Regions from separate parts of the Bradyrhizobium ferriligni genome, predicted to be linked through region 2. Evidence: predicted binding sites of a transcription regulator. Region 2 holds the regulator's gene; the other holds the start of a gene.
The links. Region 2 encodes PhoB, which activates phosphate uptake and scavenging genes when phosphate is short. Its sites were predicted from a motif close to TGTCATNNANCTGTCAT; they were not measured.
Positions count from the first base shown of each region.

Region 1: the regulator PhoB is predicted to act here: its motif matches at 12,676-12,692, upstream of ugpB (sn-glycerol-3-phosphate ABC transporter substrate-binding protein UgpB).

Region 1 covers NZ_JBXEJO010000024.1:70,915-86,012, forward strand. Annotated here, with positions in the region: gene trpA (tryptophan synthase subunit alpha) at 1-607, opposite strand, end outside; gene trpB (tryptophan synthase subunit beta) at 604-1,821, opposite strand; gene AC1VNY_RS16330 (phosphoribosylanthranilate isomerase) at 1,818-2,477, opposite strand; gene AC1VNY_RS16335 (LapA family protein) at 2,549-2,935, opposite strand; gene AC1VNY_RS16340 (integration host factor subunit beta) at 3,020-3,349, opposite strand; gene sppA (signal peptide peptidase SppA) at 3,524-4,501, opposite strand; gene rpsA (30S ribosomal protein S1) at 4,912-6,621, opposite strand; gene cmk ((d)CMP kinase) at 7,016-7,645, opposite strand; gene aroA (3-phosphoshikimate 1-carboxyvinyltransferase) at 7,642-8,979, opposite strand; gene AC1VNY_RS16365 (TIGR02300 family protein) at 9,125-9,532, shown strand; tRNA gene AC1VNY_RS16370 (tRNA-Ala) at 9,628-9,703, shown strand; gene AC1VNY_RS16375 (GIY-YIG nuclease family protein) at 9,836-10,075, shown strand; gene AC1VNY_RS16380 (MarR family winged helix-turn-helix transcriptional regulator) at 10,092-10,553, opposite strand; gene AC1VNY_RS16385 (organic hydroperoxide resistance protein) at 10,723-11,148, shown strand; gene AC1VNY_RS16390 (CaiB/BaiF CoA transferase family protein) at 11,338-12,543, shown strand; gene ugpB (sn-glycerol-3-phosphate ABC transporter substrate-binding protein UgpB) at 12,747-14,063, shown strand; gene ugpA (sn-glycerol-3-phosphate ABC transporter permease UgpA) at 14,227-15,098, shown strand, end outside.
Region 2 covers NZ_JBXEJO010000018.1:46,042-61,139, reverse strand. Annotated here, with positions in the region: gene pstC (phosphate ABC transporter permease subunit PstC) at 60-1,049, shown strand; gene pstA (phosphate ABC transporter permease PstA) at 1,054-1,899, shown strand; gene pstB (phosphate ABC transporter ATP-binding protein PstB) at 1,896-2,714, shown strand; gene phoU (phosphate signaling complex protein PhoU) at 2,821-3,537, shown strand; gene phoB (phosphate regulon transcriptional regulator PhoB) at 3,684-4,394, shown strand; gene AC1VNY_RS13065 (GcrA family cell cycle regulator) at 4,653-5,165, opposite strand; gene AC1VNY_RS13060 (acetylornithine transaminase) at 5,654-6,862, shown strand; gene argF (ornithine carbamoyltransferase) at 6,862-7,788, shown strand; gene AC1VNY_RS13050 (Hsp33 family molecular chaperone) at 8,000-9,001, shown strand; gene apaG (Co2+/Mg2+ efflux protein ApaG) at 9,147-9,545, opposite strand; gene AC1VNY_RS13040 (OpgC domain-containing protein) at 9,819-11,078, shown strand; gene AC1VNY_RS13035 (SGNH/GDSL hydrolase family protein) at 11,075-11,857, shown strand; gene AC1VNY_RS13030 (SGNH/GDSL hydrolase family protein) at 11,871-12,872, shown strand; gene glpK (glycerol kinase GlpK) at 13,210-14,715, shown strand; gene AC1VNY_RS13020 (penicillin acylase family protein) at 14,976-15,098, shown strand, end outside.

The DNA.
Region 1 (15,098 bases), on a different contig from region 2:
GCTTGATGCGGGCCACGGCTTCCGCGACCACCTTCGAATCGGCCGTCGCAGCGCCGGTGATGCCGGTGATCGAGACGTAATAGACAAAGCCCGAAGTGTTCGCGAGCACCGCCGGCAGCCGCTTGTCGTCGGTGGTCGGCGTCGCCAGCCGGATGAAGTTCAGCCCGGCCTTCATCGCGGGGATGCAGAGCTCGGTATCTTCTTCCGGCGGCAGGTCGACGATGATCAGGCCGTCGACGCCGGCGGCCTTGGCATCGGCCAGGAAGCTGTCGACGCCGTAGATGTAGATCGGATTGTAGTAGCCCATCAGCACGATCGGCGTGACGTTGTCCTCCTTGCGGAAGTCGCGGACCATCGCCAGCGTCTTGCACAGCGTCATGCCACCCTTGAGCGCGCGCAGACCGGCGGCCTGGATCGACGGGCCGTCGGCCATCGGGTCGGTGAAGGGCATGCCGATCTCGATGACGTCGGCGCCGGCCTTCGGCAACGCCTTGAGGATGTCGAGCGAGGTCTTGGCGTCGGGATCGCCGGCCATCACGAAGGTGACGAAAGCGGAGCGGCCCTGCTGCTTCAGCTCGGCGAAACGTGCGTCGATACGGGTGGTCACTTCTTCCTCGCCTTCAAGATGTCGCCGACCTGCGGCACGTCCTTGTCGCCGCGACCCGAGAGGTTGACCACCATCAGGTGATCCCTGGGCCGCTGCGGTGCGAGTTCGGACAGCTTCGCGATGGCGTGCGCCGATTCCAGCGCGGGGATGATGCCCTCGAGCCGCGACAGCAGCTGGAATGCAGCCAGCGCCTCCTCGTCGGTCGCCGAGAGATACTTCACGCGGCCGGTCTCGTGCAGCCAGGCGTGCTCCGGGCCGATGCCGGGATAATCGAGGCCCGCCGAGATCGAATGCGCTTCCTCGATCTGGCCGTCGGCGTCCATCAAGAGATAGGTGCGGTTGCCGTGCAGCACGCCGGGACGCCCGCCGGCGAGCGAAGCGGCATGCAGCTGCGTCAGTCCGTGACCGGCCGCCTCGACGCCGAAGATCTCGATCAAGGGATCGTCGAGGAACGGATGGAACAGGCCCATCGCATTGGAGCCGCCGCCGATGCAGGCGATCAGCGAATCCGGCAGGCGGCCCTCGGCCTCCTGCATCTGCTTGCGGGTCTCGTGGCCGATGATCGACTGGAAATCGCGCACCATCATCGGATAGGGGTGCGGACCCGCGACCGTACCGATGCAATAGAAGGTGTCGTGCACGTTGGTGACCCAATCGCGCAGCGCGTCGTTCATCGCGTCCTTCAGCGTGCGCGCGCCCGACTGCACCGGGACGACCTTGGCACCCAGCATCTCCATGCGGATCACGTTCGGCTGCTGCCGCTCGACGTCGACCGCGCCCATATAGACCACGCATTCGAGCCCGAACCGCGCGCACAGCGTCGCCGTCGCCACGCCATGCTGGCCGGCGCCGGTCTCGGCGATGATGCGCTTCTTGCCCATGCGGCGCGCGACCATGATCTGGCCGAGCACGTTGTTGACCTTGTGCGAACCGGTGTGGTTGAGCTCCTCGCGCTTCAGATAGATCTTGGCGCCGCCGAGATGCTCGGTGAGACGTTCGGCGAAATAGAGCGGCGAGGGCCGGCCGACATAGTCCTTCAGATAGACATTCATCTCGGCCTGGAACGCCGGATCGGCCTTAGCGTCGGCATAGGCTTTTTCGAGATCGAGGATCAGCGGCATCAGCGTTTCCGCGACGAAGCGTCCGCCGAAAATGCCGAAATGCCCGCGCTCGTCGGGGCCGCTGCGGAATGAATTGGGCAGGTTTGGATTCATCGAACCATCAGTTCTTGGGTTGCGCGCGCGGCGCGGATGAAGGCGCGGATCAATTCGGGATCCTTGACGCCGGGCATGCCCTCGACGCCCGACGAGACATCGACGCCGCCGGCGCCCGTGACGCGGACAGCTTCAGCGACGTTGTCGGCATTGAGCCCGCCGGAGACCATGTAGGGCAGCGCGAGATCGAGATTTTCCAGCACGTGCCAATCGAACGGCGCGCCGAGGCCACCCGGCCGCGTGGCATCCTTCGGCGCGCGGGCATCGAATAGGATGCGGTCGGCGACGCCGGCATAACCCGGCAGCGGGGCGAGATCGGCTGCGGTCTCGACCGGCAGCGCCTTCATCAGCGGCAGGCCGAACTTCGCCTTGATGTCGCGCAGCCGCGCCGTGGTCTCCTTGCCGTGCAATTGCAGGATATCCGGCCGCAGCGTCTCGACGATGTTCTCAAGCGTCGCATCGTCGGCATCGACGGTCAGCGCGACCTTGACGGCGCGGCCCTTGGCGCGGCTGCCGAGCTCGCGCGCGGCCTCGAGGCTGATGTGACGCGGCGACGGCGGAAAGAACACGAACCCCACCATGTCGGCACCGCCCTCGAGCGCGACGTCGAGCGTCTCGCGCGTGGACAGGCCGCAGATTTTGACGAGCAGGGGCATGGTCTCGAAACGGGTCTCAAAACGGGTTTTCGGGCGGCCGGAACCGGAACCCCGGTCCGACGGGGCGGGTTCTACAACGTCGCGCCCTGCTTGTCTCGCCCGGCGGCCCCGTAAAAACCTGATAGGGCCGGGGCCGGACGGCGCTGCGCGTCGTCCCGGGAGGCCGCGGCCCTGAGGTCGGCGAGCTCGGCGCGGACCTGACGGGCGTCGGCCTCGTGCTGCCGGGCGGCGCGGCGCCAGCGCCCTTGCTTGAACCAGGTTCCGATGCCGCCCGCGATCACGCCCAGGATCGCGGAGGCGATGATGACGACGAACAGCGGCAGCGTGACCGCAACCGTGGGGGTCACCGAATTGAAGGGATCGAACGACACCGTCACCCAGTGACGGTTGGCGACTGCAAAAATGATGAAGATCAGTCCGAGCGGAATGACGACCACTGCCGTGAAGAACTTTCGCATGACCATCTCTCGCAGCGATGGAGCAAATGCGGGCGCATCGCCCGCAACACGGCAACGCCTGACGTCGCGCCTTAGGCGTCGACCTTAAGCATCAGCCTTGGGCGCATCGACCTTGGCGGCGCCCGCCTCGGTCACGTCGCGGTTGAGGCGCTCGCGCATTTCCTTGCCGGTCTTGAAGAACGGCACGCTCTTCTGGTCGACCGGCACATGCTCGCCGGTGCGTGGATTGCGGCCGGCGCGCGCCGGGCGGTGCTTCACCGAGAATGCGCCGAAACCGCGCAGTTCGACACGGTCGCCACGAGCCAGCGCCGCGACGATTTCATCGAGAATCGCATTCACAATGTTCTCGACATCCCGCTGGTAGAGGTGCGGGTTGTGCTCGGCGATACGCTGAACAAGTTCGGATTTGATCATCGAAAGTGGGATCCGGGCTCTTGCGGAAACCCATTTCCGTGAAAATGCCGTGCACTGTCAAGACGCTAAATCGATTTAGAGCGTCGTGAAATCACGTGACAAATAGCCCAATTGGGGCATGCGGCGATTCCCGCAAAGCGGGAATAGCCTGACGAGCACGCCTTTGGCAGCCGATCAGTTGGTTCCAGCCGGGCTCCACAGCGCCAGCATGCCGTCAAGCCCGAACCGGTCGACTGCCTCGGCCACGCCACCCTGCTCGATCCGCCGCGCGATCGCGCCAAGACCGAACGCATCGAGCGTCACGGACGCCGCCGTGCGCAGGAAGGTCAGGTCGCCGAACCGCGGATTGAGCTTGTAATTGCGCACCGGCAGGTCGCTTTTGACCTTCTTCTCCGCAACCAGCCAGGCGATCGCGGTCTTCTCGTCTCCCAGCTGATCGACCAGCTTGAGATCGACTGCCTGCCGGCCGGTGAAGACGCGTCCGTCCGCAACCTTCTCCAGCAGGGCGTCGTCCATGCCGCGCCGTTGCTTCACCAATCCACGGAACCATGCATAGGAGTCCTTGACGAGACCATCGATCGCGGCGCGGGCCTCCGGGCTGGTCGGCTCGAAGCCGTTGGGCGCCGCCTTCAGCGGAGAAGATTTGATCTCCTCCATTTTCACGCCGACAGTCTTGAGCAATTCCGAAACGTTCGGATACTGGAAGAGCACGCCGATCGAGCCGACCAGCGAGGTCTGCTGGGCGACGATATGATCGGAGGCGATCGCCGTGATGTAGCCGCCCGAGGCGGCCAATCCCTCGACCACGACGACAAGCGGCTTCTTCGCCTTCAGCTGCATCAGCGAGTCGTAAAGCTGCTCGGAGCCCGCCGTGGTGCCGCCGGGCGAATTGATGTGCACGACAACAGCCGCATAGCTCGACTTGCCGAGCCGCTCCAGCGCCTCGACGCGATCCTGGTCGCTGCGGATCAGTCCGTCGATATTGACCCGCGCGATCGTGTTCGATGTCGAAAAGGTGCCGCGTCCGCCGGCGGCGACCACGCCCACGCCCACGATGGCCGCGATCGCAATGACCGCGGCGGCGACGCGCCAGAACGTCAGTTTGCGCCTGATGCGGCGGCGATCGACGATCACGTCTGAATCCAGCGACATCCGATCTCTCCAGAAATGGTCAGCGCGCAATCCGCGCGTTTTGCAGTCGCAGCGTCACTATCAGCTTAGCCAAATACATCAATTGCGACGCAATATGAAGAAAACAAGGCTCCAACCTCCCCTTGAAAAGGGGAGGTCGCTTTGCTCGCGAGAGCAAAGCGGGTGGGGATCTGCTCCCTCCACATACAGCGTCAGTCGCGGCTGACCCCCATCCCGACCTTCCCCCTTTCAGGGGGAAGGAGAAGAGAAATCCGTAGCCCGGATGGAGCGAAGCGTAATCCGGGAAGATCTCGCAGCGACGTAGGGACCCCCGGATTGCGCTTCGCTCCATCCGGGCTACGCGGCAAAACAAACAAAAGGGCCCCGGCTTGCGCCGGGGCCCCGATTGTTCGCTCAAATCGTGCGAACGCTTACTTGTCGGTGCCGCGGTTCTTCAGCGCGGTGCCGAGGATGTCGCCAAGCGTCGCACCCGAGTCGGAGGAGCCGTACTGCGCGATGGCTTCCTTCTCTTCGGCGACTTCCAACGCCTTGATCGAGACCTGCACCTTGCGGGCCTTCTTGTCGAACTGGATGACGCGGGCATCGACCTTCTCGCCGACGGCGAAGCGCTCGGCGCGCTGGTCGTTGCGGTCGCGGGCCAGCTCGGACCGCTTGATGAAGGTGGTGAACTCGGTGCCCGAAATCCGGACCTCGATGCCGCTCTCCTTCACTTCGAGCACTTCGCAAGTCACGACCGCGCCCTTCTTGACGTCGCCCGGCTCGGCGAAGGGGTCGCCTTCGAGTTGCTTGACGCCGAGCGAGATGCGCTCCTTCTCGACATCGACATCGAGCACCACGGCCTTGACCATGTCGCCCTTCTTGAAGTTGTCGATGACCTGCTCGCCCGGAAGCTTCCAGTCGAGGTCGGAGAGGTGGACCATGCCGTCGACATCGCCCTCGAGACCCAGGAACAGACCGAACTCGGTCTTGTTCTTGACCTCGCCCTCGACCACCGAACCGACCGGGAACTTCTCGACGAAGACTTCCCAGGGATTGCGCATGGTCTGCTTGAGACCGAGCGAGATGCGGCGCTTGACCGAATCCACTTCCAGCACCTGCACTTCGACTTCCTGCGAGGTCGAAACGATCTTGCCGGGGTGCATGTTCTTCTTGGTCCACGACATCTCGGAGACGTGGATCAGGCCTTCGATGCCCGGCTCGAGCTCGACGAACGCGCCGTAGTCGGTGATGTTGGTGACGCGGCCGGTGAAGCGGGCACCCAGCGGGTACTTGGCTTCGATGCCCTGCCACGGATCATCCAACAGCTGCTTCATGCCGAGCGAGATGCGGTGCGTCTCGTGGTTGATCTTGATGATCTTGACCTTCACCGTCTGGCCGATGGTCAGCACCTCGGTCGGGTGGTTGACGCGGCGCCAGGCGATATCGGTCACGTGCAGCAGGCCGTCGATGCCGCCGAGATCAACGAACGCACCGTAATCGGTGATGTTCTTGACCACGCCGTCGATCACCTGACCTTCTTCGAGGTTCTGCACCAGCTCCTGGCGCTGCTCGGCGCGGGTCTCTTCGAGAACAGTGCGGCGCGACACCACGATGTTGCCGCGGCGGCGGTCCATCTTGAGGATCTGGAACGGCTGCGAATTGTTCATCAGCGGCGCAACGTCGCGGATCGGACGAATGTCGACCTGCGAGCGCGGCAGGAAGGCCACCGCACCGTCGAGGTCGACCGTGAAGCCGCCCTTGACCTGGTTGAAGATGACGCCGTTGACCTTTTCGTTGTTCTGGAACGCCTTCTCGAGCTTGCCCCAGCTTTCCTCGCGGCGCGCCTTGTCGCGCGACAGCACGGCTTCGCCGAGCGCATTCTCGATACGGTCGAGGAACACCTCGACTTCGTCACCGACCTTCAGATCGCTTTCACGGCCGGGGCCGGCGAATTCGCGCAGCGCAACGCGACCTTCGGTCTTCAGGCCGACGTCGATGACGGCCATGTCCTTCTCAATTGCAACCACCTTGCCCTTGATGACGGAGCTTTCCTGCAAATTGCCGCCGGCAAAGGATTCATCAAGCATCGCCGCGAAATCATCGCGGGTCGGGGTGTAAGAAGACGCAGAATTCGAAACCATTTGTTCTCCAGATGCGGGATCTCGCCGGCCGTTCGGGTTGATGGGCGCACCGTGCGTGAAGTGTCAGGGCTCCGCAAACCCTGACGACCGCTCATTGCAGGAGGTGCAACAGCGGGCCGGCAGCAAGACTGCACGTTCGGTACGTTTGATTGATGCGGAGCCTGAAACGAAAATATCGACTTCAAGACCTGGGAGCGGGCGTTCCTCCAGATGCGGCGTTGGTTTCGTTTGAGGAATAGCTCAAACCCATCGCCGGCCCGCTCAGACACGGCCTCGACATGGTCGATGCTGCTCCGAACGGCGCTGATATAGCCCTGCAGGCTGCTTTCGGCAAGCAGGAAATGCCCCATTTTGCTGGGTTTTCGGGCCAAACCCGCCCGCCATGCCTGCTGTTCTAGCGCCTGGCGCGCGCCGCCTCGACGATGGCGATGGCGGCGCGGACGCCGGCCTCGATGTCCAGATTGGAATTGTCCAGCGTGTGGGCGTCCGGAGCCGGCCGCAGGGGTGCAATCGCCCGGTTCTTGTCCCGCTCGTCGCGCTTGAGGATGTCGGCGAGCACAGCCTGTTCGTCGGCGTCCTCGCCGCGGGCGCGCGCCTCCAGCGTGCGCCGCCGTGCCCGCACGCGGGGATCGGCGACCACGAAGATCTTCACGTCGGCATCCGGGCAGATCACGGTACCGATGTCGCGTCCATCGAGCACCGCACCGGGCGGATCGGCGGCGAACTGGCGCTGAAAGTTCACCAGCACCTCGCGAACCTGCGGAATGGCCGACACCACCGAGGCGGCATCGCCGACCTTCTGGGTCTTCAGGATCGGATTGCCGAACTTTTCGGGGTCGAGTTCGAGCGCCGCAGCCACGGCCAGCACCTCGTTGCTGAGCTCGGCACCGGCTTGCATCATCGCATAGGCCACCGCGCGGTAGATCACGCCGGTGTCGAGATGGCGGTATCCGTAGTGGTGGGCGAGCCGCTTGCCGAGCGTGCCCTTGCCCGAGGCGGCGGGTCCGTCGATGGCGATGATCATGCGAAATCAGCTCCGAGCGCGCGCATCATCGGGATGAAATCCGGAAAACTGGTGGCGATGAAGCCGGTGTCATCGATCTTCACCGGCCGATCGGAGGCGCAGCCCATCACCAGCGCCGACATCGCGATGCGATGATCCATATGGGTGGCAACAAGGCCGCCGCCCGGAACATGGCCGCGGCCCTCGACGATCAGATCGTCGCCGGACACCTCCACCTTGACGCCGTTGACCCGCAGCATGTCGGCGGTTGCTTCAAGGCGGTCGGATTCCTTGACGCGCAGTTCCTGCAGGCCGTGCATGATCGTGGTGCCCTCGGCGAAGGCAGCCGCGACCGCCAGCACCAAATATTCGTCGATCATCGACGGCGCGCGCTCCGGCGGCACCTCGACGCCCTTCAGCTTCGAGGCCCGCACCCGCAGCTGCGCCATCGGCTCGCCGGCATCGCCGCGGACATCGCTCTCCTCGATCGAGGCGCCCATCTCGCGCAGCGTGGTGAACAGGCCGGTGCGCAGCGGATTGGTCATCACGTCGGAGAACACGACATCGGAGCCTTCGACGATCAGTGCGGCCACGATCGGGAACGACGCGGAGGACGGATCGGCGGGCACCACGACGTTGGCGCCGTGCAGCTCGGGCTCGCCATTCAGCGAAATTCGCCTGCCGTGGCTGCCTTCCTTCTCGGAGGAGATCTCGGCACCGAAATGCTTCAGCATCAGCTCGGTGTGGTCGCGGCTCGCCTCCTGCTCGATCACAGTGGTGATGCCGGGGGCGGAGAGCCCCGCCAGCAGCACCGCGGACTTGATCTGGGCCGAGGCGACCGGCGTCTTGTAGACGATCGGCACCGGATAGCGGGCGCCGTGCAGGGTGAGCGGCAGCCGGCCGCCCTCCCTTATGTCGCTGGTTCGGGCGCCCATCAGCTCCAGCGGGTCGAGGATGCGGCGCATCGGCCGCGAGCGCAGCGAGGCATCGCCGTCGAAAATGGCGACGATCGGGCAGCCGGCCACCGCGCCCATCACCAGCCGGCAGCCGGTGCCGGAATTGCCGAAATCGAGCGGCGCGGCAGGCTGGGCGAAGCCGCCGACGCCGACGCCTGCGACCGACCAGGTAAACGGCGCCGTCCGCTCCACTTTCGCGCCCAGCGCGCGCATGGATTTGGCGGTATTGAGGACGTCCTCGCCCTCCAGGAGGCCGGAAATGCGGGTTTCGCCGACCGAAAGCGCCCCCAGGATCAGGGCACGGTGGGAAATCGATTTGTCGCCGGGAACGCGGACGGTGCCGGCCAGGGGGCCGCACGCGCGCGATTCCAGCGGGGTCGGGGTGTCAGATTGGGCCAAGATTGTGTCCTCTCGCGCCGCGGCAGGTATCACATAGGCAACACCACGTCACGCGCCCGTCACTTGCGCGCAAACCGCTATTGACAGCAGCCTCTCAACTAGCCAAGTGAAGCTCCGTTTTTCAGGAAAATTCTGGGATTACCACGTGGCCAAGTCCGAGCTCGGAACCAAGCGCATTTGCCCGACCACGGGCAAGAAGTTCTACGACCTCAACAAGAATCCGGTGATCTCGCCCTATACCGGCGAAGTCGTGCCGATCGCGCCGGTCGCCCCGCCGCGGGGCCGTGGCGCCACCGTCACTTCGCCTGCGACCGCAGCCGACATGCCGGAGCCCGCCGAGGCCGAAGAGATGGTCTCGCTCGAGGAGGCCGATGCCGAGGAGAACACCGGGAAGGTCAAGGCCCAGGTTCCCGAATCCGAGGACGATATCGAGGTCGATGAGACCATCGACGACGATGACGACGACGATTCGACCTTCATCGCCGACGAGGAAGAGGGCGATGAGGACGTCACCGACATTATTGGTGACGTCGGCGGCGACGAAGAGACTTGAGATCGGCGCCGATCTATGATCAACGGTGCTGCCGCGCGAGTCGTGTAGGCCGCGCGGGCCGGGATTGATCCCCCAGGATCATCCCTACTGGATAAGGGGCCATAGCTCAGCTGGGAGAGCGCTTGCATGGCATGCAAGAGGTCGGCGGTTCGATCCCGCCTGGCTCCACCACGCTTCGCCCTTCGGGCTACGCGTGGCGCAGCCACGAGTTGCCTGAAGGGCGAAGCGTGGTGTCCGGCGTAGCCCGAAGGGAGAAGACGGACTGCCAAGGGCTCTACCCCCGTCCGGCTTCAGTGGATGCGAATGTGGTACGTCTACATCCTCCGCAGCATCAACTTCCCTGATCAGGAATATGTCGGCGCGACCGAAGATCTGAAGCGCCGGCTTCCTGAGCACAACGCCGGCAAATCGGCGCACACCTCAAAATTTATGCCGTGGGACTTGGTCTGGTACTGCGCATTTCCCGACAAGTACAAAGCGTTGGCCTTCGAGAAATATCTCAAATCCCACTCCGGCCGCGCCTTCGCCAAGAAGCGCCTCTAACCGCCCCGCCCGCCCCCTACTCCCCCAGCACCGCATTCAGCCGGTCGCGCAGCGCGACGATCTCGTCCTTCATCGCCATCAGTTCGCTAACGGTGCAGTCCGAGGCCGCGAGGATCGACTGCGGCACGGCCTTGGCCTTGTCGCGCAGCGCGTGGCCCTGCGGCGTCAGCGCGATCAGCACCACCCGCTCGTCCGCGGTGCTGCGCGTCCGCTTGATCAACTCCGCCGCCTCCAGCCGCTTCAACAGCGGCGTCAGCGTGCCGGAATCCAGGAACAGGCGCTCGCCGAGGTCCTTCACCGCCACGTCGTCGCGCTCCCACAGCGCCAGCATCACGAGATACTGCGGATAGGTCAGCCCGAGCCGGTCGAGCAGCGGCTTGTAGACGCGGTTGAAGGCGTGCGCGGTCGAATAGACCGCAAAGCAGATCTGGTTATCGAGCCGCAGCGCCTGATCCGCCGCCGTCGGTTTCCTGGCCATGATTCCCATCGAATCCATCTCGTTTCCGGGTCATTCTGGGCTCTCGGGACCGCGGATTCAATTGCGAACAATTAAATGTGAGGCCGCATATTTTATATTGTGCACAATCTATTTGCGTGCAATACATACGTCGTCGAATTCAAGTCCACACCCACCAAGGGAGACCACGATGTCTGTGAACGTGCTCTACAAGACCAGCGCCAAGGCAACCGGCGGCCGCGACGGCCATGCGGCAACGCTCGACGGCGCGCTCGATGTCAAGCTCACGACCCCGAAGGAGCTCGGTGGCGGCGGCGGTGCCGGCAACAATCCGGAGCAGCTGTTCGCGGCCGGCTATGCCGCCTGCTTCATCGGCGCGATGAAGTTCGTGGCCTCGCAGGGCGGCCCCAAGGTTCCCGCCGACGCCTCGGTGACCTCGACGGTCGGCATCGGCCCGCGCTCGGAAGGCGGCTTCGGCCTCGCGGTCGAGCTCGCGGTGTCGCTGCCCGGCCTTTCCCGCGCCGACGCTGAAGCGCTGGTCGAGAAGGCCCATCATGTGTGCCCCTATTCCAACGCGACCCGCGGCAATGTCGACGTCAAGCTGAGCGTCGTCTAATTCCACATCACGCAATGGTCCGCCGCGACACGTGGCGGACTATTGCTCTTTCAGCGGCTGGTTCGCTTGGCGAACGCATGCGCCGCCTGCTGCATGGGCCTGCGCCGACGGAAGCATTGCTGCCCCGGCTGAAGACCGTTAGCTCTGGGACCCTCGTTATCTGATCCCAACTGAGCGAAGGTTGTTTCCATGAATACCCCAGCGGCTACGGGCGCGATGACCGGCCTGCGCGTGATCGATCTGACGCGCGTGCTCGGCGGCCCGTATTGCACCCAGATCCTTGCTGACCACGGCGCCGACGTGATCAAGGTCGAGCCGCCCGCCGGCGACGAGGTGCGCGACTGGGGCCCTCCCTTCCACGAGGAAGACGCAGCCTATTTCGTCGGCATCAACCGCAACAAGCGCTCGATCGGCCTCGACCTCGCCTCCGAGGGCGGCCGCGCGGTGCTGATGAAGATGCTCGAGACGGCCGACGTGCTGATCGAGAATTTCAAGCCGGGCACGCTCGACAAATGGGGCATCGGCAACGACGTGCTGCGCGCGAAATTTCCGCGCCTCGTGCATTGCCGGATCTCCGGCTTCGGCGCCGACGGCCCGCGCGGCGGCAATCCCGGCTATGACGCGATCATCCAGGCGATGACCGGCATGATCGCGGCGACCGGCTCGCCGGAGAGCGGCCCGATGCGGATCGGCGTGCCGCTGGTCGACATCACCACCGGACTCTACGCCACGATCGGCATCCTGATGGCGCTGTCGGAGCGGCAGCGCTCGGGGATCGGCCAGTTCATCGAGACGACGTTGTACGAGACCGGGCTTGCGATCATGCATCCGCACACCGCGAACTATTTCATGCATGGCAAGCCGCCGTCGCTGACCGGCAACGAGCACCCCAACCTCGTTCCTTACGCGATCTTCCCGACCAAGACCGACAACATCTTCATCGGCGTCGGCAATGACGGCACCTTCCGCAAGCTCGCCAAGGAGATCGGCAAGCCCGAGCTCGGCACCGACCCGCGCTTTGCCCGCAACAAGGACCGCATCGCCAACCGCGATGCGCTCCGCGTCGAGCTGGCCGCGGTGTTCAGCCAGCACGAGGCCGAGCCGCTGTGCAACCGGCTGCTCGCCGCCGGCCTGCCGGCCGGCCCGGTGCAGAAGATCGACCAGGCGCTGACCAACCCGCACACCATTCATCGCGGCGACGTCATCGAGAAGGATTGGTACAAGGGCGTCGCCTCGCCGATCCGCCTCGAACGCACCAAGCCGAACCTGCGCCGCACGCCGCCGAAGTTCAGCCAGCACGCTGCGGAAGTGCTCGGCGAGTTCGGCTACTCGAAGGACGAGATCAACGGCCTGGTTGAAAAGGGCGTGGTCTGCGGCCCCCAGCGCAAGCGCTAGCGCGACCATCCGTTAGCCCTGCGGTGCAACGTCGCGTCTGGCGCTGCACCGCACGGAGCCGGCTGCGGTCTTCGCCTTTTTTACCGCTTCCCTTCGCTTCGGCTTCCCCCCTACCATGACTTTCGTTTATACGGTCATTTGAACGTCATCCGGCGCTGATAACGCGCGCAACGAAAGATGATGTTCCAATTGGGAGGGTTTTGATGTTCTTTCGACGACTAGGCGCTGCCGCGGCAGCCGCTGCCGCGTTTGCATTCGCGTCGCCCGCGTTTGCGGTGACCGAGATCCAGTGGTGGCACGCGATGACCGGCGCCAACAACGACGTCATCGTCAAGCTGGCCAACGACTTCAACGCCTCGCAATCCGACTACAAGGTGATCCCGACCTACAAGGGCGGCTACGCCGACACCATGAACGCCGGCATCGCCGCGTTCCGCGCCGGCAACGCTCCGCATATCATGCAGGTGTTCGAGGTCGGCACCGCGACGATGATGGCCGCCACCGGCGCCGTCAAACCGGTCTACAAGCTGATGGCCGACGCCGGCGAGAAGTTCGATCCGAGCGTCTATCTGCCCGCGATCACCGGCTACTACTCGACCTCCAAGGGCGAGATGCTGTCGTTCCCCTTCAACTCGTCGTCGACGGTGATGTGGATCAATCTCGATGCGCTGAAGAAGGCCAACATCGCGGAGATTCCGAAGACCTGGCCGCAAGTGTTCGACGACGCCAAGAAGCTGAAGGCAGCCGGCTACGCTACCTGCGGCTTCTCCGGCTCGTGGGTCACCTGGGTCAATCTCGAACAGCTCTCGGCCTGGCACAATGTGCCGCTCGCCAGCAAGGCCAACGGCCTCGACGGCTTCGACACCGTGCTCGAGTTCAACGGCCCGCTGCAGGTCAAGCATCTCGAGAACCTCGTCGAGCTGCAGAAGGACAAGACCTACGACTATGCCGGCCGCACCAATACCGGCGAAGGCCGCTTCACCTCGGGCGAATGCCCGATCTACCTGACCTCGTCAGCCTTCTTCGGTAACGTCAAGGCGCAGGCCAAGTTCAACTTCACCGCGGCACCGATGCCGTATTATCCCGACGTCAAGGGCGCGCCGCAGAACTCGATCATCGGCGGCGCCTCGCTCTGGGTGATGGGCGGCAAGTCGGCCGAGGAATACAAGGGCGTGGCCAAGTTCCTGACCTTCCTCTCGGACACCGACCGCCAGATCTGGATCCACAGGGCCTCGGGCTATCTGCCGATCACCAAGGCCGCCTATGCCAAGGCCAAGGAAGAGGGCTTCTACAAGGACCAGCCCTATCTCGAGACCCCGCTGCTCGAGCTCACCAACAAGGAGCCGACCGCGAATTCCCGCGGCCTGCGCCTCGGCAACATGGTGCAGCTGCGCGACATGTGGTCGGAGGAGATCGAGCAGGCGCTGGCCGGCAAGAAGACCGCCAAGCAGGCGCTGGACGCCGCCGTCGAGCGCGGCAACCAGATGCTGCGGCAGTTTGAAAAGACCGCCGTCCGCTGACATGATGCCTTCGGGCATGATCCGGAAAGACGCGAAGCGGCTTTCCGAAAAGATCATGCCCAGACGACAAGCTAAAGCGCGATGACGATCCGACCTCATCTCATCGCGCTTTAGGGCCATCAACCGGAAGGCCGCATCCGCGGCCTGCCCTTCTTCCGAGCCCATGCAAAAGCAAGCGATTTTCCAGTCAAAGCTGTTGCCTTACGCGCTGGTTGCCCCGCAACTCGCGATCGTCCTGATCTTTTTCTACTGGCCGGCCGTGCAGGCGGTGATCCAATCCTTCCTGCTGCAGGACGCTTTCGGTCTCTCCACCAGCTTCGTCTGGTTCGAGAACTATCTCGATCTGTTCAAGGAGCCGGCCTATTTCGCGGCGATCGTCCGAACCTTCGTGTTCTCGTTCGCGATCGCGGTCTCCTCGCTGTCCTTCGCGCTGCTGCTCGCGGTCATGGCCGACAGGCCGCTACGCGGCTCGACGCTGTATCGCACGCTGCTGATCTGGCCCTATGCGGTGGCGCCGCCGGTGGTCGGCGTGCTCTGGGTGTTCATGCTGCACCCCTCGCTCGGCGTGCTGTCGCGCTATCTGCGCGCCATGGGCATCGACTGGAATCCGCTGCTCGACGGCAACCAGGCGGCGGCCCTGATCATCCTCGCCGCGGCCTGGAAGCAGATCTCCTACAATTTCCTGTTCTTCCTCGCCGGGCTGCAGAGCATCCCGAAAAGCGTGATCGAGGCCGCTGCGATCGACGGCGCCCGTCCGATGCGGCGGTTCTGGACCGTGATCTTCCCGCTGCTGTCGCCGACCATCTTCTTCCTCTTGGTCATCAACATCGTCTACGCCTTCTTCGACACCTTCGGCATCATCGACACCATGACCCGCGGCGGTCCCGGCAAGGCGACCGAGACGCTGGTCTACAAGGTCTATACGGACGGCCTGCTCGGCGGCAATCTCGGCTCGTCGGCGGCGCAGTCGGTCATCCTGATGGTAATCGTCGTCATGCTGACGGCGATCCAGTTCCGGTTCGTCGAACGCAAGGT
Region 2 (15,098 bases):
TCGGGGCGTAGCGGTTTGCGTGGCTTTTGCATACTAAAGAGGGGATTGGCGTGGCAGACATGGCTGTTCAGAGCGATGTGATGGAAGCCGCGGGACCTTACGATCGCGCCAAGGCCCTCAGCGCCTTCAGGCTCGGTGACCTCACCTTCTATTGGATCACCCGCATCTCGGCGATTTCGGTCCTGTTGATCCTCGGCGGCATCATCCTGTCGCTGATCGTCGGCGCCTGGCCGGCGATGAAGGAATACGGCTTCGCCTTCCTCTGGACGCAGCGCTGGGCACCCTCGGCCGATCCGCCGGTACTCGGCGCGCTCGGCCCGATCTACGGCACGCTGATCACCTCGGTCATCGCGATGCTGATCGCCATTCCGGTCGGCATCGGCATCGCCGTGTTCCTCACCGAGCTCTGCCCGCAAGTGCTGCGCCGCCCGATCGGCATCGCGATCGAGCTGCTCGCCGGCATCCCCTCGATCATCTACGGCATGTGGGGCTTCTTCGTGCTTGGCCCGTTCCTGGCCAACACGTTCCAGCCTTTCATGATCCGGATCTTCGAGGGCGTCCCGGTGCTGGGCGCGGTGTTCGCCGGCCCGCCGTCCTATCTCAGCCTGTTCAACGCTGCGCTGATCCTTGCGATCATGGTGCTGCCCTTCATCACCGCGATCTCGGTCGACGTGTTCAAGACCGTGCCGCCGGTGCTGAAAGAGGCCGCCTACGGCATGGGCTGCACCACCTGGGAGGTCGTCCGCAGCGTCGTGATCCCCTACACCCGCGTCGGCGTGATCGGCGGCATCATGCTGGCGCTCGGCCGCGCGCTCGGCGAGACCATGGCGGTGACCTTCATCATCGGCAACTCGTTCCGCATCTCGTCGTCGATCTTCGCGCCGGGCACCACGATCTCGGCGGCGATCGCAAGCGAATTCGCCGAGAGCGACGGCCTGCACCAGTCCGGCCTGATCCTGCTCGGCCTGCTGCTGTTCGTGCTGACCTTCTTCGTGCTCGCCGGCGCGCGGCTGATGCTGATGCGGCTTGAAAAGAAGGCGGGGAAGTAACGCCATGAACCCGATCTACAAATCCCGCCGCCGCAGCGACATCGTCATCCGCGCACTCTGTGTCGGCGCCGCGCTGTTCGGCGTCACCTGGCTGGCGCTGATCCTGATCACGCTGCTCTATAACGGCCTCGCCGGCCTCAGCGTGCAGCTGTTCACCCAGAACACGCCGCCGCCCGGCTCGACCGAAGGCGGCCTGCTCAACGCCATCGTCGGCTCGGTCATCATGACCGCGATCGGCGTCGGCATCGGCGCGCCGCTCGGCCTGTTCGCCGGCACCTACCTCGCCGAATACGGCAAGCACGACAAGCTGACCTCGGTGATCCGCTTCATCAACGACATCCTGCTCAGCGCGCCCTCGATCATCATCGGCCTGTTCATCTATGGTGCGGTGGTGGTGCCGATGCGCGGCTTCTCGGCGATCGCAGGCAGTCTCGCGCTCGCGGTGATCGTGATCCCCGTCGTGCTGCGCACCACCGAGGACATGCTGCTCTTGGTGCCCAATCCGCTGCGCGAGGCCGCCTCCGCGCTCGGCCTGCCGCGTTCGCTGGTGATCAAGCGGATCGCCTATCGTGCGGCGCGATCGGGTCTGATCACCGGCGTGCTGCTGGCGACCGCCCGCGTCGCCGGCGAGACCGCGCCGCTGCTGTTCACCGCGCTGTCGAACCAGTTCTTCAGCCTAGATCTGACCAAGACGATGGCCAACCTGCCGGTGACCATCAACAACTTCGTGCAGAGCCCCTACGCCTACTGGAAAGAGCTGGCGTGGAGCGGTGCGCTGCTCATCACATTCACCGTGCTCGCGTTGAATATCGGCGCGCGTATCCTTGGTGCCGAAAGGGCCGCAAAATGACCGAGCTTTCCGTCTCCACGACTGCCGCGGGCCACGTTCCCCAGGTTCCGCTGCCGGAAGCGCCGCCGAAAGTCACGGTGCGCAACCTCAACTTCTATTACGGCGAGCACCACGCGCTGAAGAACATCAACCTGACGCTCGGCACCAACCGCGTCACGGCGTTCATCGGCCCGTCCGGCTGCGGCAAGTCGACCCTGCTGCGCATCTTCAACCGGATGTACGACCTCTATCCGGGCCAGCGCGCGGTCGGCCAGCTGATGCTGGACCAGACCAACATTCTCGACCCCAAGCTCGACCTCAACTTGCTGCGCGCGCGGGTCGGCATGGTGTTCCAGAAGCCGACGCCGTTCCCGATGACGATCTACGAGAACATCGCCTTCGGCATCCGCCTCTACGAGAAGATCTCGAAGTCCGAGATGGACGACCGGGTCGAGAAGGCGCTGCGCGGCGGCGCGCTGTGGAACGAGGTCAAGGACAAGCTGAACGCCTCCGGCCTGTCGCTCTCCGGCGGCCAGCAGCAGCGCCTGTGCATCGCGCGCACCGTGGCGGTGCGCCCCGAGGTGATCCTGTTCGACGAGCCGTGCTCGGCGCTCGACCCGATCTCGACCGCCAAGGTCGAGGAGCTGATCCAGGAGCTCTCCGAGGACTACACGATCGCGATCGTCACCCACAACATGCAGCAGGCGGCGCGCGTCTCCGACAAGACCGCCTTCATGTATCTCGGCGAGCTGATCGAGTTCGACGACACCAACAAGATCTTCACCTCACCGAGCGATCGGCGCACCCAGGACTACATCACCGGCCGGTTCGGTTGACCGGCGCATGATCCGGAAAAGTGGAAACCGGTTTTCCGATCAGGTCATGCTAAAATTCAGGACACGAAACCATGATCCCCGGGAACATGGTTGAGGGAGACAAGCGATGGCTTCTGAACATACCGCCAAGGCATTCGACAGCGACCTGCAGGAGTTGACCCGCCTGGTCGCCGAGATGGGCGGCCTGGTCGAACGGATGATTACCGAGTCGGTCGACGCGCTGATCCGTCGCGACGTCGCGCTCGGCAAGCGCGTGGTCGCCGCCGACATCGAGATCGACAATCTGCAGCGCAACATCGAAGAGCGCGCGGTGCTGACGATCGCGCGCCGCCAGCCGATGGCGATCGACCTGCGTGAGATCGTCAGCGCGATGCGCGTCGCCACCGACCTCGAGCGGATCGGCGACCTCGCCAAGAACATGGGCAAGCGCGTCGCGGCGCTGGAGAGCGATTTCCAGCCGCTGAAGCTGATCCGCGGCCTCGAGCACATGACCGACCTCGTGCTGTCGCAGGTCAAGTCGGTGCTCGACGCCTATGCCGCGCACGACCTGCCGGCGGCGATGAACGTCTGGAAGGGCGACGAGGAGGTCGATGCGATCTGCACCTCGCTGTTCCGCGAACTGCTCACCTACATGATGGAAGATCCGCGCAACATCTCGTTCTGCATCCATCTGATGTTCTGCGCCAAGAACATCGAGCGGATCGGCGATCACGCCACCAATATCGCAGAGACCGTGTTCTACATGATCGAGGGCCAGCAGATCACCGACAAGCGCCCGAAGGGGGACATGACCACTTTTGCCACCACGGTGCCGGGCAACTGAGGCATGATCGGCAAGCGCGGAACCGGCAAGAGTGAAACTGGACGATCCTCGCGACAAATCGTTTCCGCGGGAACTATGCTCAAGGAAGTTAAGCGTTTCGGTTTGCGTCTGGGCAACGGATCACCACAGAGAAAGAACTTAAACCGATGAGCGCACGCATTCTGGTAGTCGAAGACGAGGAAGCGCTGACGACGCTGTTGCGCTACAACCTCGATGCGGAAGGCTACGATGTCGAGACGGTGGGGCGCGGCGACGATGCCGACACGAGGCTGAAGGAGCGCGTTCCCGACCTCGTGGTGCTCGACTGGATGCTGCCGGGCCTGTCCGGCATCGAGCTGTGCCGCCGCCTGCGGGCGCGGCCCGAGACCAAGCAGCTTCCGATCATCATGCTGACCGCGCGCGGCGAGGAAAGCGAGCGCGTGCGCGGGCTTGCCACCGGCGCTGACGATTACATCGTCAAGCCGTTCTCGGTGCCGGAACTGCTGGCGCGGGTGAAGGGCCTCTTGCGCCGCGCGAGCCCCGAGCGGCTTGCGACCGTGCTGACCTATGGCGACATCGAGCTCGACCGCGAGAAGCGCCGCGTGGCGCGCTCCGGCCGTCCGATCGATCTCGGGCCGACCGAGTATCGCCTGCTCGAATTCTTCCTCGAGCATCCCGGCCGCGTGTTCAGCCGCGAGCAGCTGCTCGACAGCGTCTGGGGCCGCGACATCTACATCGATGAACGCACCGTCGACGTGCACATCGGCCGCCTGCGCAAGCTGCTCAATCCCGGCCGCGAGCAGGATCCGATCCGCACCGTGCGCGGCGCCGGCTACGCGCTCGACGACCGCTTTGCCAAGGCCGAGCCGCAGCCGTAACGGCCGTTGCGGGATTCATAGCCCGCAGCACGGTGTCGTCCCGGCCTAGTGCGCAATTGCGCACGGGAGCCGGGACCCATACGCCGCGGCCGGTGTAATCGGCACGTGGCCGGACGGCTTTCTAACAACACGCATTCGTGGTTATGGGTCCCGGCCTGCGCCGGGACGACGGCGGTGATGTAACGGGCTGCGCGCCACAAAAAAATCCCCGCTTTCGCGGGGATTTGTTTTTCAGGTCTTCCGTGGTTTCCCGAGTGCTCACTTGATCTGCGGTTTCGCCGACGGCCGGCGGCGATCGGCGGCGGGCTGGTAGGCAACGCGCGAGTGATGCGCGCAATAGGGCAGGCCGGCGAGCGCCTTGCCGCCGCAGAAGAAGAATTCCGGGCTCGAGGGATCGCCGACCGGCCAGTGACAGGTGGCCTCGTTGAGCTCGAGCAGCGACAGCCGCTGGCTCATCGGCACCACATTGTCGAAGGAGATCGGATCCGGCTCCATCTCGACCTCGAAGGCGTGCGCCAGTGCGGTGTTGCCGCGCGAGACCGGGCGCGCCACCCGCATCATGTGCTGGGCGGGGCGGGCCTTGCGCTGCCGCGGCGCGGCCGTGGAGGGTGCCTTGGCGCGGCCGGAGAGGCCGAGCCGATGCACTTTGCCGATCACGGCGTTTCGCGTCACATTGCCAAGTTCCGCCGCGATCTGGCTGGCCGACAGGCCGGACTCCCAGAGCTTCTTCAGCTGCTCGACGCGATCGTCGGACCAGGTCAATACAGTCATCGCATTCTTCCCTTCGCGTAGCGCCGGCCAATCATTGGAGCGGCGCTGCGAGCCAATCTGGACAAATATCCCTGCGGCCAGAATCCCTTAGCCCTCGCCGGGCGCGGTCTTGCGCCCGAACGTTTACGCGCGATACGAAGGCTACTTAGAGGGTCCAGTACTGCCGCACGAGATGTCGTACCCGACAGGCCAAACGCTACAATATGGCGTGACTCTGGCGCAAGAGTCCGCGGCCGTGCGTCCACATGTTCCCACACAGTTAAGCATTGCGATGAGGCTTTTCCACCGCACCGGAATGCTCCGGATTGCGCTCGTTTCGCATTGCAGGAAGGCCACTTCGTGACGATTGACACTTACCGACCGCAGCATAGAATGCCCGCCACGTGCCGCCCGCAAAGGCGGCCGTTTTGTTTTCCGAAGCTGGCCGTTGCTGCGCTGGCGTCAAGGCGCAGCGGCAATTGTCGGCTTAAAAACCGTCAGTGAACGCCATGACCAACGCTGCCACGTCGCATCTGCTTCCCGTCTTCGCCAGGGTCGATCTCGGCTTCGAGCGCGGTGAGGGCGCCTGGCTGATCGCAACCAACGGCGACCGCTATCTCGATTTCACCTCGGGCGTCGCGGTCAACGCGCTCGGACACGCGCATCCGCATCTGGTCAAGGCGCTGCAGGAACAGGCGACCAAGCTCTGGCACATGTCGAACCTGTTCAAGAGCCCGGACGGCGAGGTGCTTGCCGCGCGGCTGTGCGAGCAGAGCTTTGCCGACTTCGTGTTCTTCTGCAATTCCGGTGCCGAAGCGATGGAGGGCGTGATCAAGCTGGTCCGCCACTATCACTTCTCCAAGGGCCATGGCGAGCGCTACCGCATCATCACCTTCGAGGGCGCCTTCCACGGCCGCACACTGGGCACGCTGGCGGCGACCGGCTCGGCGAAATATCTCGAGGGCTTCGGCCCGCCGATGGACGGCTTCGACCAGGTGCCGCATGGCGACATCGAGGCGGTGAAGAAGGCGATCGGCCCGCACACCGCCGGCATCCTGATCGAGCCGGTGCAGGGCGAGGGCGGCGTGCGCTCGGCGCCGCAGGCGTTCTTCAAGGCGCTGCGCGCGCTCTGCGACGAGCACGGCCTGCTGCTCGCCTTCGACGAGGTGCAGACCGGCATGGGCCGCACCGGCGAACTGTTCGCCTACAAGCGTACCGGCGTCACGCCGGACGTGATGTCGCTGGCCAAGGCGCTCGGCGGCGGTTTCCCGATCGGCGCGGTGCTGGCGACCGCGCAGGCTGCGGCCGGCATGGCGCCCGGCTCGCACGGCTCGACCTTCGGCGGCAATCCGCTCGCGGTCGCCGCCGCCAATGCCGTGCTCGACGTCATGCTGAAACCCGGCTTCTTCGAGCATGTGCAGAAGATGTCGCTGCTGCTCAAGCAGAAGCTCGCTTCCGTCGTCGACCGCTATCCCGGCGTGCTGTCGGAGGTGCGCGGTGAGGGGCTGTTGATAGGCGTCAAGGCCGTGGTGCCGTCGGGCGATCTGATCGCAGCACTGCGCAACGAAAAGCTGCTCACCGTCGGTGCCGGCGACAATGTGGTGCGGTTCCTGGCGCCGCTGATCGTGACCGAGGCCGAGATCGATACGTCGATCACTGCGCTCGAGCGCGCCTGCGCGACATTGCCGGCGGCGCAGCCGAAGAAGGCGGCTGGATGATGAGCAAGCCGGTCCGCCACTTCCTCGATATCAACGAGCTGCCGCTCGGCGAGTTGCGCAACATGCTGTCCGCCGGAGCCGCCATGAAGGCGAAGCTGAAGGCGCATGAGAAGGGCAGGAAGCCGCTCGAAGGCAAGACGCTGGCGATGATCTTCGAGCGCCCGTCGACCCGCACAAGGGTGTCGTTCGACGTCGGCATGCGCCAGCTCGGCGGTGAATCCATCATGCTGACCGGCGCCGAGATGCAGCTCGGCCGCGGCGAGACCATCGCCGACACCGCGCGCGTGCTGTCGCGCTATGTCGATGCGATCATGATCCGCATCCTAAACCATGACGCGCTGCTCGAGCTCGCGGCTCACGCCACCGTCCCCGTCATCAACGGCCTGACCCGGCGTTCGCATCCCTGCCAGGTGATGGCCGACCTCATGACCTATGAGGAAAATCGCGGCTCGATCGAGGGCAAGACCGTGGCCTGGACCGGCGACGACAACAACGTGCTGGCCTCCTGGGCGCATGCCGCCGAGCGATTCAAGTTCCAGCTCAATGTCGCGACCCCGCCGGAGCTGGCGCCGAAGAAGCCGATGCGCGACTGGATCAAGGCGACCGGCGCGCCGATCGTGCTCGGCACCGATCCGGAAGCCGCCGTGCGCGGCGCCGACTGCGTCGTCACCGACACCTGGGTGTCGATGGGCGACAAGGAGGGCGAGCACCGCCACAACGTGCTGCGGCCCTATCAGGTCAATGCCAAGCTGATGTCGCTCGCCAAGCCGGACGCACTGTTCATGCACTGCCTGCCCGCACATCGCGGCGAGGAGGTCACCGACGAGGTGATCGACGGGCCGCAATCCGTGGTGTTCGACGAGGCGGAAAACCGCCTGCATGCGCAGAAGGGCATTCTGGCCTGGTGTTTCGACGCGGTCGCGTAGTCGTAGATCAGTAAGCGTTGTCGTCCCGGGCAAGCGCAGCGCGACCCGGGACCCATAACCATCGCTGTCAATTGTTGTGAAGGCTGGGGCCCCAGCTTGATGCAGCAACTCACATTGGTGGTTATGGGTCCCTGCTTTCGTAGGGACGACGGATAGATCCGTTCCGGTGAACCCCTTTCGTTTTGCGGTCCGAGACCCCAGATAGAGCGCCATGGTTTCACAATCCCCCGACATCAAAATCACGCCCGAGGCGCCGGTTCGCGCGCCCTCAGCGGTTCCTGTCGACGATGCCGTGCTGGCCTTCGAGGTCGGCGCGCTGGACCTGCGCGGCCGGCTGACCCGGCTTGGCCCCGCGCTCGACGAGATCCTGCACAAGCACGATTATCCGCCCGCGGTCGGCAAGCTGCTCGGCGAGGCGATCGTGCTCACCACGCTGCTCGGCTCGTCGGTCAAGTTCGAGGGCCGCTTCATCCTGCAGACCCGGACCGACGGTCCGGTGTCGCTCCTGATCGTCGATTTTCAGGCGCCCGACCGGCTGCGCGCCTATGCGCGCTACGACGCATCGCGCCTCAAGAACGGCCAGAGCTCGGGCGAGCTGCTCGGCAAGGGCCACCTCGCGATGACCATCGATCAGGGCTCGAACACCAGCCGTTACCAGGGACTGGTCGCGCTCGACGGCGGCGGCCTGGAAGAGGCAGCCCATGAATATTTCCTGCGCTCGGAGCAGATCCCGACGCGGGTGCGGCTTGCGGTCGGCGAGGAGATGCGCGGCGGCGAGGGCGGCAAGCTGCACTGGCGCGCCGGCGGCATCCTGCTGCAATTCCTGCCCAAGGCGCCCGAGCGCGCCAAGCAGGCCGATCTGCATCCCGGCGATGCGCCGGAAGGCACCGCCACGCATAGCGTGCCGGACGATGACGCCTGGATCGAGGGTCAGTCGCTGATCTCGACCGTCGAGGACGTCGAGCTGATCGATCCCGATCTGTCCGGCGAGCGGCTGCTCTATCGCCTGTTCCACGAACGCGGCGTTCGCGTCTTCAACCCGCAAACGCTGCGCGCGCAATGCTCCTGCTCGCGCGATGCGGTGTCGTCGATGCTGAAGAGCTTTGCGCCGAACGACCGCGCCGAGATGGTCAAGGACGGCAAGGTCGTCGTGACCTGCGAGTTCTGCTCGTCGGTGTATGAGTTCACGCCGCAGGAAGCCGGCGTCGAGTAGACGCGTTCGTCATCGTAGCCCGGATGAAGCCAACGGGTCGCGCGAACGCGCGCCCGATGACAGGCTCCGCGAAATCCGGGGCCGCTCCAACCTCGGATGCACCTGCCCTCGGATTGCGCTTCGCTCCATCCGGGCTATGCAGGCGTCAGTTCAACACCCTTTTGCCGCCCGGGCTCGGGCTATCCAGCGAGAATGTCGGCACGTCGATGTCGAAGCGCTCGCCGGCTTCGGTGACCATCTGATAGCTGCCGGTCATGAAGCCGGAGGCGGTCGGCAGCGGCACGCCGCTCGTGTATTCGAAGCGCTCGCCGGGCGCGAGCACCGGCTGCTCGCCGACCACGCCCTCGCCGCGCACCTCCTGGCGGCGGCCGGTGGCGTCGGTGATGATCCAGTGCCGCGTCCGCAGCTGCACCGTTTCCGGGCCCGAATTGACGATCACGATCTTGTACGACCAGAAATATTCGCGCCGGTCGACCGACGAGCGCTCCGGCATGAAGTTCGGCTCGACGGTGACTTCGATCTGGCGGGTAACGGCGCGGTACATGCGGCTCAATCCGATGGTCCTGGCGCATGGCCCGTTTTCGACCGGATCATGCTCGAACAGGGCGCCATCATAGCCAATTGAACCGCCGGAACCAATCGCCTGCCAGGCCGTGAAAAGGCGGCCCAGGGGCGGCCCGTTCATCGCGGTTTCAACATAGTTCCGCTCTAAAGCGCGGCCGCATGCCGCCGCACTCCGTGCTTTGTCGGCAACTCGCGGACCGATATTATCTTTTCAGCACGGCGTGCGGGGCGTCCGCGGCCGACACGGTGTTTGATGAGCTCGATTGCCGACCCCATAGCCGGTTCGCCGGTGGCTGACGCCAAGGCCGAGGTAAAGGCTGAGGCCGAGGCGAAGGTTGCTGCGCCCGCGATCACGTTGCCGGCGACCGGCGAGCGCGAGCTCCGCCTCGATCTGTTCCGCGGGCTCGCGCTGTGGCTGATCTTCATCGATCATCTGCCGACCAATCTTCTGACATGGCTCACGATCCGCAATTACGGCTTCTCCGACGCCACCGAGATCTTCATCTTCATCTCCGGCTACACCGCGGCCTTCGTCTACGGCCGCGCGATGCTGGAGGGCGGCTTCGTGATCGCGACCGCGCGCATCCTGCGCCGGGTCTGGCAGATCTATGTCGCGCACGTCTTCCTGTTCACGATCTTCCTCGCCGAGATCTCCTATGTCGCGACCTCGTTCGAGAACCCGCTCTACAGCGAGGAAATGGGGATCATGGACTTCCTCAAGCAGCCCGACGTCACCATCGTCCAGGCGCTGCTGCTGCGCTTCCGTCCCGTCAACATGGACGTGCTGCCGCTCTATATCGTCTTGATGCTGTTCCTGCCGCTGATCCTGTGGCTGATGAAATGGAAGCCCGACGTCACGCTCGGCCTCTCGGTCGTGCTCTACGCGCTGACCTGGCAGTTCGACCTCTATCTCTCGGCCTATCCGAACGGCTTCTGGGCGTTCAATCCGTTCGCCTGGCAATTGCTGTTCGTGTTCGGCGCCTGGTGCGCGCTCGGCGGCGCTCGGCGGATGTCGCGCATCCTGTCGTCGAACATCACGATGTGGATTTGCATCGTCTATCTGGTCGCGGCGTTCTTCGTGACGCTGACCTGGTACGTGCCGCAGCTCGGCCACATCATGCCGAAGGTGATCGAGCAATGGATGTATCCGATCAACAAGACCGACCTGGACGTGTTGCGGTTCGCGCACTTCCTGGCGCTCGCCGCGCTCACCGTGCGCTTCCTGCCCAAGGACTGGCCGGGGCTGAAATCGCCCTGGCTGCGACCTTTGATCCTGTGTGGCCAGCACTCGCTTGAGATATTCTGTCTCGGGGTCTTCCTCGCCTTTGCCGGTCACTTCGTGCTTGCCGAAGTATCTGGCGGTGCCGCACTGCACGCCTTGATCAGCGTCTGCGGCATCCTCATCATGTGCGGCATGGCGTGGATCATTTCGTGGTACAAGCACTCCGCCGACAAAGGCGCCTCGAAAAAAGGCGCCGCCGGCAACGCCGATCTGGCGGGAGGGGGAGCATGAAGTCCGCGCGGACGATGCTGGGCCTGACACTGCTCGCAGCCTGCCTGACGGCCGGTTTGGCGGCGGCGCCCGCGCGCGCCGGCGACACAACGGAGCCGGCACCGCCGCCGCCCTGCGACGTGCCCGCCTATCTGCTTTCGAGCGAGAGCTCGCTGCCCAAGGTCACCGATGCCATCAAGTCCAACCGGCCGCTCAACGTGCTGGTGGTCGGCAGCCGCTCCTCGACCATCCAGGGCAACGAGGCGAGCGCCTATCCGGCCACGCTGCAGGCGGCGCTGAAGGAGGCGTTGCCGTCGTCGACGATCGATCTATCCGTAGAATTACAGGGAAAGAGCACCGCCGAGGAGACCGCGGGAACCCTTGTTAAGCTTGTTGAAGCAAAAAAGCCTACTTTGGTTATCTGGCAGACCGGAACGGTCGATGCTATGCGAGCAGTCGATCCCGACGATTTCCGTACCGCCATCAACGAAGGCGTTGTTGCGTTGCGGGACGCAGGGACCGACGTAGTGCTGGTCAATCTGCAATACAGCCCGCGTACGGAGACGATGATCTCTGCGCCGCCCTATCTCGACAACATGAAGGTGGTGGCGCAGCAGCACGACGTTCCGCTGTTCGACCGGTTCGCGATTATGAAGCAGTGGAGCGACGCCGGATATTTTGACCTGTTCAGCACCTCGCATGGTGTCGATCTGGCCAAGAAGGTTCATGCCTGTCTCGGCCGCGCACTGGCGAAATTCGTGATCGATGCGGCCCATCTGGGCCCGGTGCAGCAGAATTAAGGAAGCAGAGTAAATGCGTTTTGCCTTCCCTTTTCGCGCTTCCGCAGGGCGAGGCCTGTGCGCTGTTGCAGTGCTGGCGCTGCTCGGGGTCGCGCCGTCGCGCGCGCAGACCGGGCAGGCCGACCAGCATGCAGCGATCTCATCCGGTACCAAGGCTGAAGCCACGAAGACAGAGCCGAGCAGGCCCGCCGCGATCGAAGCGACCGCCGCTCAGCAGCCGCAACCCGGCGTCGCCGCGAAGGCGCTCGACAAGGTGAAGCAGGCCGCGAAATCCGCCAGCGACATCTTCCACCGCGTGCCCTGTCAGCAGCCCAAGGGCGTACCGAACAGCACCGGCTCGCTGCCGCATGTCGCGGCCAAGCTTGCCGCCGGCAAGCCGGTCGTCATCATCGCGTTCGGCTCGTCCTCGACCCAGGGCTATGGATCGTCGGCGCCGGAATTCACCTATCCCAACCGGCTCGCCGGACAGTTGCGCCGGCAGTATCCGTCCGCCGACATCACCGTGCTCAATCGCGGCAAGGGCGGCGAGGACGCGCCCGAGATGATGGCGCGGCTGCAAACCGAAGTGATCGACGTACATCCCGACATGGTGATCTGGCAGGTCGGCACCAACGCGGTGCTGCGCAACCTCGATCCCGCCGAGACCGCCAAGCAGGTCGAGGACGGCGTGGCGCGCCTTCAGGCGTCCGGCGCCGACGTCGTGCTGGTCGATCCGCAATATTCGCCGCGCGTCACCGAGCGTCCCGAAAGCGCGCGCGGCATGGTGAAGCTGCTCGGCCGCATCGCCGCGCTGCGCCATGTCGGCATCTTCCCGCGCTTCGAGGTGATGCGCGACTGGCACGAGAAACAGGCGATCCCCATCACAGATTTCGTCACCGCCGACGGCTTGCACATGAACGACTGGGGCTATGCCTGCTTCGCCCAGCTGCTCGGCGACGACATCATCCGCTCGGTCGGCGCGATCAAGATCGGCGTCAACGTCCCCGCCGACGTCAGGACCTACCGGCCGATGTGATCGGACTCTCTCTTCGCGCGGATCCGCTGGCGCGCGTCAGAGAGTAAAGGTGCATGAATCACCAGCGGCACCAAGCATTCAGTGTCGTCCCGGCGAAGGCCGGGACCCATAACCACCGAGGGTCATTGTCGCGTGTTCATGGAATGACGAGTCCCGCCTACTACAACCGCCGCGGAGTATGGGTCCCGGCCTTCGCCGGGACGACAGCGGAGCGTGTGGCGCCACTCGCGCCTTAGGATCGCGGGTGTCTCACCACCACCTTCCCAAGCTTGACCTTGCCACGGTAATCCGCTCCTTTGGCCTTGACGCATTCTCCTAAGCGCCAAAGGAAACGCTCATGTCTTTCGTGCTGGCCATCGATCAGGGCACCACATCGTCGCGCGCCATGGTGTTTCGCGGCGACATCTCCATCGCCGCCGTCGCGCAGCAGGAGTTTCCGCAGCATTTCCCCGCCTCCGGCTGGGTCGAGCACGAGCCGGAGGACATCTGGACCTCGACCGTAATGGTGTGTCGCGATGCGCTGGAGAAGGCCGGCCTCAAGGCGAAGGACATCGCCGCGATCGGCATCACCAACCAGCGCGAGACCACCGTGGTGTGGGACCGCGCCACCGGACAGGCCGTGCACCGCGCCATCGTCTGGCAGGACCGCCGCACCGCCGACATCTGCGCCAGGCTCAAGGCCGAGGGCCATGAGCCGGCGATTTCGGCCAAGACCGGTCTCATTATCGATCCCTATTTCTCCGGCACCAAAGTCGCCTGGATCCTCGATCACGTGCCGGGCGCGCGCGAGCGCGCCGAGCGCGGCGAGCTGCTGTTCGGCACCGTCGACTGCTATCTGCTGTGGCGGCTCACCGGCGGGAGAGTCCACGCCACCGACGCCACCAATGCCTCGCGCACACTGCTGTTCAACATCCACACCGGCGCCTGGGACGACGACCTCGTCAACCTCTTGCGCGTGCCGCGCTCGATGCTTCCCGAAGTGAAGGATTCCTCCGCCCGCTTCGGCGAGAGCACCGCCGATCTGTTCGGCGGCCCGATCGCGATTTCGGGCATTGCCGGCGACCAGCAGGCCGCGACCATCGGCCAGGCCTGCTTCGAGCCCGGCATGATGAAGTCGACCTACGGCACCGGCTGCTTCGCGCTGCTCAACACCGGCACCACGCCGGTGGCCTCGAAGAACAAGCTGCTCACCACCATCGCCTACCAGCTCGGCGGCCAGCGCACCTACGCGCTCGAAGGTTCGATCTTCGTCGCCGGCAGCGCGGTGCAGTGGCTGCGCGACGGGCTCGGTATCATCAAGCATGCCGCCGAGACCGGGCCGCTCGCCGACAAGTCGGACAGCATGCAGAGCGTCTACCTGGTGCCTGCGTTTGTCGGCATGGGCGCGCCGTACTGGAATCCGCGCGTGCGCGGTGCGCTGTTCGGGCTGACCCGCAACACCGGTCCGGCCGAGCTCGCGCATGCGACCTTGGAGAGCGTCTGCTACCAGACCTTTGATCTGTGGGCCGCGATGCGCACCGACTGGCCGGAGGCCAACGCCGCCAACACCGTGCTGCGCGTCGACGGCGGCATGACCGCCTCCGACTGGACCATGCAGCGCCTCGCCGATCTGCTCAACGCCCCGGTCGATCGCCCGATGATCCAGGAGACCACGGCGTTAGGGGCCGCCTATCTAGCCGGCCTCGATGCCGGCGTCTATCCGGAGCCCGCCAAGTTCGCCGACAATTGGCGGCTCGAGCACCGCTTCCGGCCGGTGATGAGCCAGGCGACGCGCGAACGCAAGCTCGCCGGCTGGGCCCGCGCCGTGAAGGGCGTGCTGGCGAGCGACGAGGGGGAGTCGTAATGATCTGATGCTGCGGCAAGCTCGCTGCACCTCTCCCGCTTGCGGGGGAGGTCGCATTGCATCGGAGATGCAATGCGGGTGGGGGCTCTCCCCGCATCATGACTAGTCCATCGCGGCGACACCCCCACCCCAACCCTCTCAGCGCGAGCTTTGCTCGTCGTGACCCGCAAGCGGGAGAGGGGGCGCAGCGCCGCTGCGGCAAGAAATGTCTCAACGTGCATTCGCACGTAGCTAACCAATAACAACCATCGGAGAACAACATGAACACGGATCTCAACCGCGTCGCCAAGCTACTCGCCGCCACGCTCTGTGCCGCGATACTCACCACTCCCGCCACCGCGCGCGAGAAGCCGAGCCCGCTCGTCGCAGCGCGCGAGGTCAAG